Linked DNA regions of Actinoalloteichus hymeniacidonis. The protein of the gene in region 2 interacts with the protein of the main gene of each other region in a pairwise test. Links are inferred from orthologs where the notes say so. Each region holds a gene or a part of one and is shown on either strand. Other genes may lie near its edges.

Evidence for each region.
Region 1: the proteins of thrS (region 2) and rplA interact in binary tests that used the Escherichia coli proteins (3 or more experiments, as listed by UniProt). The link is inferred for Actinoalloteichus hymeniacidonis from one-to-one orthologs.

What each region holds. Positions count from the first base shown.
Region 1 is NZ_JACHIS010000001.1:5,720,251-5,723,319, reverse strand. Bases 1-2,753 are described here. They hold rplA (50S ribosomal protein L1), read left to right. Parts: upstream 1-895; coding sequence 896-1,612; downstream 1,613-2,753. Other genes in these bases: BKA25_RS24315 (hypothetical protein), read right to left, coding at 1,700-2,753; nusG (transcription termination/antitermination protein NusG), read left to right, coding at 1-762. Also shown: more of BKA25_RS24315, read right to left, coding at 2,754-2,833. UniProt on the Escherichia coli protein: One of the primary rRNA binding proteins, it binds very close to the 3'-end of the 23S rRNA. Forms part of the L1 stalk. It is often not seen in high-resolution crystal structures, but can be seen in cryo_EM and 3D reconstruction models.
Region 2 is NZ_JACHIS010000001.1:4,097,010-4,100,272, forward strand. Bases 17-2,963 are described here. They hold thrS (threonine--tRNA ligase), read right to left. Parts: upstream 2,555-2,963; coding sequence 479-2,554; downstream 17-478. Other genes in these bases: BKA25_RS16875 (HIT family protein), read right to left, coding at 17-482; BKA25_RS16885 (creatininase family protein), read right to left, coding at 2,680-2,963. Outside these bases: more of BKA25_RS16875, read right to left, coding at 1-16; more of BKA25_RS16885, read right to left, coding at 2,964-3,263. UniProt on the Escherichia coli protein: Catalyzes the attachment of threonine to tRNA(Thr) in a two-step reaction: L-threonine is first activated by ATP to form Thr-AMP and then transferred to the acceptor end of tRNA(Thr). The rate-limiting step is amino acid activation in the presence of tRNA.

The DNA.
Region 1 (3,069 bases), 1.6 Mb from region 2 along the record:
CAGGAGCTGGCCGGCCTGTCCGACGTGCAGGCGCACGCTGCGGACGCCGATGCCGACTCGACCTTCGCCGAGTCGACCGAGTCCGGCGAGACTGCCACGGAGGCCACCAACGGCGCGGCCGAGGCGACTCCGGCAGCCGAGCCGGCCGAGGAACCCGAGTTCGACCCGGTGGCCGAGATGCGTGCCGCCCTGGCGAGCGCGCCCGGCGAGTGGTACGTCGTGCACTCCTACGCCGGTTACGAGAACAAGGTCAAGACCAACCTCGAGACCCGGGTGCAGACCCTTGACGTGGAGGACTTCATCTTCCAGGTCGAGGTGCCGACCGAAGAGGTCACCGAGATCAAGAACGGCCAGCGTAAGCAGGTGCAGCGCAAGGTGCTGCCCGGCTACATCCTGGTTCGGATGGAGCTCAACGACGCTTCGTGGGGCGCGGTGCGCAACACCCCGGGCGTGACGGGCTTCGTCGGCGCGACCTCGCGGCCATCGCCGCTGACCCTGGACGAGGTCTTGAAGTTCCTTGTCCCGCAGGTCGAGGAGGCCAAGCCGGAGAAGGGCAAGGCGGCCGCGGCGGCGGGCAAGTCGAGCATCGAGGTCGACTTCGAGGTCGGCGAGTCGGTGACGGTCATGGACGGACCGTTCGCCACGCTGCCCGCGACGATCAACGAGGTCAACGCCGAACAGCAGAAGCTCAAGGTGTTGGTATCGATCTTCGGTCGCGAGACGCCGGTCGAGCTCTCGTTCAACCAGGTCTCCAAGATCTGATCACCCGGCGGCGCGTGTCGCCGCCGGGCAACCCCCTAGAACTACGGCGTCGCTATCGTGGCGTCCGCAGGTGGGAGGGCCAGGCGCTGGCCCGGTACCACGACTGATCCGCAGAACAGAGGAACAGAGGACCATGACCAAGCGCAGCAAGGCATACCGTCAGGCAGAAGAGCTCATCGACCGCGCGCGGCTCTACTCGCCGCTCGAGGCTTCGACGCTGGCCAAGGAGACCGCCAAGGCCAAGCAGCACTCGACGGTCGAGGTCGCGATCCGGCTGGGCGTCGACCCGCGTAAGGCCGACCAGATGGTTCGCGGCACCGTGAACCTGCCGCACGGAACCGGCAAGACCGCCCGAGTGATCGTCTTCGCGACCGGCGACAAGGCCGCCGAGGCCGAGGCCGCAGGCGCCGACGCGGTGGGCACCGACGAGCTGATCGAGCGTATCCAGGGCGGCTGGCTGGAGTTCGACGCGGCGATCGCCACCCCCGACCAGATGGCGAAGGTCGGTCGGATCGCTCGTATCCTCGGCCCGCGTGGTCTGATGCCGAACCCGAAGACCGGCACGGTGACCCCGGACGTCACCAAGGCCGTCAACGAGATCAAGGGCGGAAAGATCACCTTCCGCGTGGACAAGCAGGCCAACCTACACCTGGTCATCGGCAAGGCCTCGTTCGACACCGAGAAGCTGGTGGAGAACTACGCGGTCGCGCTGGACGAGGTGCTGCGGGCCAAGCCGTCGGCTGCCAAGGGCCGCTTCCTGAAGAAGATCACCTTCTCCACGACGATGGGCCCGGGCATCCCGGTCGACCCGAACCGCACCCGCGACCTGCTTTCCGACGAGCCTGCCTGAGTTCCAGCAACAGCTCGCACCTGAAACGGGCCCCTGCCGCATCGGCGGCAGGGGCCCGTTTCGTTGTACTGAGCTGCTCGCCGTGGATCAACCCCCGCAGGTCTCGGCCTCGTGGCCGGTGATCAACCACGACTGGCTGTCCTCCTGGTAGGTCAACTCCAGGAGCCCGAGACGGGGGCCGTCCTCGACCGTCATCTCGCAGGAGCTGATGGTCACCACCGGCTCGGACCGCTGCTGCGCCGAATCGGGAAAGCCGGGGTTGCGGTAACCGATCTCGGCATCGGCACCGAGTTCCTGGACGGCCGAGGCGCAGTCGGAGGCACCGAAGTTGGCGGCGAAGTCGGCGCCTGCCTCCGGGCTGAAGAGTGCACAGGCGTTGGAGGCGGGGCCGAAGAGAACGTAGGTGTGCAAGAGCCGCACGGTCTCCGACGGCCTGGCGGTCACACCGGGATCGGCTTCCTCGGACGGTGGTGCAGTGGATTCGCAGGCTTCGGTCGTCGCGTAGCCGGTGATCTCCCAGCCGCCGTCTGGATGGCGGGACAGCTGGAAGTCTCCGAGCGCGGGCCCGCCCCGTACGGAGATCGAATCGCAGGAGCTCACTTCGGTTCGATCGCCGTCGACCTGGTTGGTCTGCGAGTCGATCTCCGGACTCGCGTAGGCCTCGGCATCGGTCACCTGGCCCGCGAGTTCCGTCACGGCGGTAGCGCAGTCGGCCGTGCCGTGTGCCTCGGCGAACTGGATCGCCGCGCCGGTGGTGAAGAACGAACAGGGCCGTTGATCGCCTGCTTCATGATGTCCGATGTAGTGATAGACCGTCCGGACCGTCTCCCGGGGGCTGTTGGGGCGGACGCTGCCACCGGTGCCGAAGCCGGGGCTCTCGCCACCTGCCCCACTCCCGGAGCCGCGGCCACCGAAGGCGCACTCGACGAAGGTGAGCGCGACGAAGAGCAGGATCAGCAACATCAGCAACTTGCGCACGAACTTGTTGCGCAGGATGCGGCGCCACAGAGGTGCGGGCGGTTCCGGCGGTGCGCCATCCGGATGGGCCGCCTTGTACCGCTGAAACTCTTGGAAGCGACGGAACTCCTCGAATTCACGCCGGGCGACGGGGTCGAGCTGGTCCGCTGCGTTCCCTGCCGGGGGTTCGGTGGGAACGGCAGGTAGCGCGGCTTGTCGCGGGGGCACCTCGTCTGGATTGTCAGGGCGTTGGAGTTCGGCCACCTCCACATCATGCCGTGGCTGATCGGCTGCAGGTAGTGACTCGGAAGCACGGTCTTCGGCAGCCCGGGTGCTACGGCACACATCGGGGTTCGCAGGCAGAGGTTGTCCGACCTCGGCCTCGTCGAGGTGGTGGTGCCAGCCCGGGCACGGGGACGTTTCGCGATGGGTTAACCTAGTCGTCAGTTCTACCGAAGACCGCTGGTTTCGTGCGCAGGCGACTGCGTCACGACGAAGGC
Region 2 (3,263 bases):
ACCTTCGTGTGCGCGATCACCGGCATGAAGTTCGCATCGCCACCCCACCTCGGCACCACGTGCTGGTGCAGGTGGGCCGCGATACCCGCGCCCGCGACGGGTCCCTGGTTCATCCCGATATTGAAACCGTGCGGCGCCGAGGCGGTGCGGACCGCCCGCATGGCGCGTTGGGTGAACGCCGCCAGTTCCGTGGTCTCGGCCAGATCGAGATCGGTGTAGTCCGGGACGTGTCGGTAGGGCAGCACCATCAGGTGACCCGGGTTGTACGGGTACAGGTTCAGCAGCGCGAAGACCCGCTCCCCCCTGGCGACGATCAGCGCGTCCTCGTCGTCCAACGACACCAGCGTGCAGAACGGACAGCCCGCCTCGTCCGAACCGACGGGCTTGTTCGCACCCCGGATGTAGTTCATCCGGTGCGGTGTCCAGAGTCGTTGCAGAGCGTCGGGCACACCGACGCCCTGCTGCTCGGCGAACTCGGTCATCCCAGCTTCGCGGGGTCGAAGATCTCGGCGTTCGGCGAGGCGTTCTCCCGACGGCCCACCCAGTCGGTCAGCGCGGCGATCGCCTGGTCGACCGGAACGTTGTTGATCTGACCGCCGTCGCGGAAGCGGAACGACACCGCACCGGCCTCGACGTCCTTGTCCCCGGCGAGCAGGAGGAACGGCACCTTCTGCGTCGTGTGGTTGCGGATCTTGCGCTGCATCCGGTCGTCGGAATCGTCGACGTCCATCCGCAGGCCCTTGGCCTTGAGCGCCTTCTGGACACCGCGCAGGTGCTCGACGTGGTCGTCGGCGATGGGGATGCCGACCACCTGCACGGGGGCCAGCCACGCCGGGAACGCGCCCGCGTAGTGCTCGGTGAGGATGCCGAAGAATCGCTCGATCGAGCCGAAGAGCGCGCGATGGATCATGACCGGCCGCTCGCGGCCCGACGCCGAGGTGTACTCGAGTCCGAATCGCTCCGGCAGGTTGAAGTCGAGCTGGATCGTCGACATCTGCCAGGTTCGACCGAGTGCGTCCCGGGCCTGCACGGAGATCTTCGGTCCGTAGAAGGCGGCGCCTCCCGGGTCGGGGACCAGTTCGAGCCCGCTGGCCTCGGCGACCTCGCGCAGCGTCTCGGTGGCGGTCTCCCAGATCTCGTCGGATCCGACCGACTTCTCCGGGTCCCGGGTCGAGAGCTCCAGATAGAAGTCGGACAGCCCGTAGTCGCCGAGTAGATCCAGCACGAAGGTCAGCAACGAGCGGATCTCATCGCGGACCTGCTCCGGCGCGCAGTAGATGTGCGCGTCGTCCATCGTCAGGCCGCGCACCCGGGTCAGGCCGTGCACCACACCGGACTTCTCGTAGCGGTACACCGAGCCGAACTCGAAGGTCCGCAGCGGCAACTCCCGGTAGGAACGCCCCCTGGCCTTGAAGATCAGATTGTGGAACGGGCAGTTCATCGGCTTGAGGTAGTAGTCCTGCCCCGGCTTGCGAACCGTGCCGTCCTCGTTGAACTCGGCGTCCAGCTGCATGGGAGGGAACATGCCGTCGGCGTACCAGTCGAGGTGACCGGAGGTCTCGAACAGCGCGCTCTTGGTGATGTGCGGGGTGTAGACGAACTCGTAGCCCGCCTCCTCGTGGCGGCGCCGCGAGTAGTTCTCCAACTCGCGGCGGATGATGCCGCCCTTGGGGTGGAAGACCGGCAGACCCGAGCCGATCTCCTCGGGGAAGCTGAAGAGATCCAGCTCGGCGCCGAGCCTGCGGTGATCGCGGCGCTCTGCCTCGGCCTGCAGCTCCAGGTACTCGTCCAGCGCCTCGGTGGATTCCCATGCGGTGCCGTAGACCCGCTGGAGCTGTGGGTTCTTGTCGTTCCCCCGCCAGTAGGCCGCCGCCGTCCTGGTGAGCTTGAAAGCGGGGATGTGCTTGGTGGTCGGGATGTGCGGGCCCCGACAGAGGTCGCTCCAGATCCGGTCCCCGGTGCGCGGGTCGAGGTTGTCGTAGATCGTCAGCTCCGCACCGCCCACCTCCATGACCTCGGAGGTGTCGACGGTGACGTCGGCGGTCTCGCCCTTGATGTCGACCAGTTCGAGCTTGTACGGCTCCGAGGCCAGCTCCTCCTTCGCCGAGGCGACCGAGTCGACGACCCGGCGGGAGAAGCGCTGGGCGCCCTTGACGATCTGCTTCATCCGCTTCTCGAGCGCCTTGAGATCCTCCGGGGTGAAGGGCCTCGGCATGTCGAAGTCGTAGTAGAAGCCGTCGGTGACGGGCGGTCCGATGCCCAGCTTCGCCTCGGGGAACAGATCCTGGACCGCCTGCGCGAGCACGTGGGCCGTCGAGTGGCGGATCACGGCGCGCCCGTCCGGGGTGTTCGCGGCCACCGGCGTGACGTCGGTGTCGGTCTCGGGGGTCCAGGACAGGTCCCGCAGGACGCCTGCGGCATCGCGGACCACCAGCACGGCGTCGGATCCCTTGACGGACAGGCCCGCCTCGCGAACCGAGGTACCCACCGTCGTCCCGGCGTGCACCCTGAGCGGCACTGCGGATTCGGGCGGCGGGGACTGCGGTCGGGACACGGTCACTCCTTGACGATCATGGGGAACATCGGACTCTGATGCTCTGGGCCGATGCTATCCGGCCGAGCCGTCCCGACCCCGCCCGGTTTGGCGTCGCGGCCGCGTGGCGGGCCCACGCGGACCGGTCAGAGCGTTTTGGCCAGCGCCAGCAGGCGATCGGCCAGGGCCGCCGCACAGGCATCCAGCCAACGACGTCCCTTCTCCGCCGAGGCACGGCCGGGTTCGTCGGTGAACCCGTCGATCCGACGCCACCGGTCGCGACTGTGCAGGGTGATCCCCGCCATCGCCTGTAGTTCGCTGACCGCTCGCGCCCCGGGACGGTCGGCGACCAGCTCCTCCCGCAGGGCGAGCAGCATCGCCGTCTCGAACACTCCGGCGTGTCCCGGCACCAGCGGGCTGTTGCCGCCCGCCTCCGCGGGGAACAGCTCCCAGTAGTCGGCGTAGCCGACGGAGAGGTCGAAACGGATCGCGGCGGCCTCGGCCACCGAGTGACACGGCCCCTTGTTTCCGCCGTGGCCGTTGACGATGACCAGCCGACGGCCGCCGCCCATCGCAATGGACCGCACGATGTCCAGCAGAACCTGGGTGAAGGTCTCGAATGTCAACGACAGGGTGCCGCCGAAGGGCAGGTGGTGATCGGAGGAACCGAAGGCCACCGGCGGCGTGATGATCAACTGTCGCGATGAGTGATCGGCCGCCTGTGCCACCG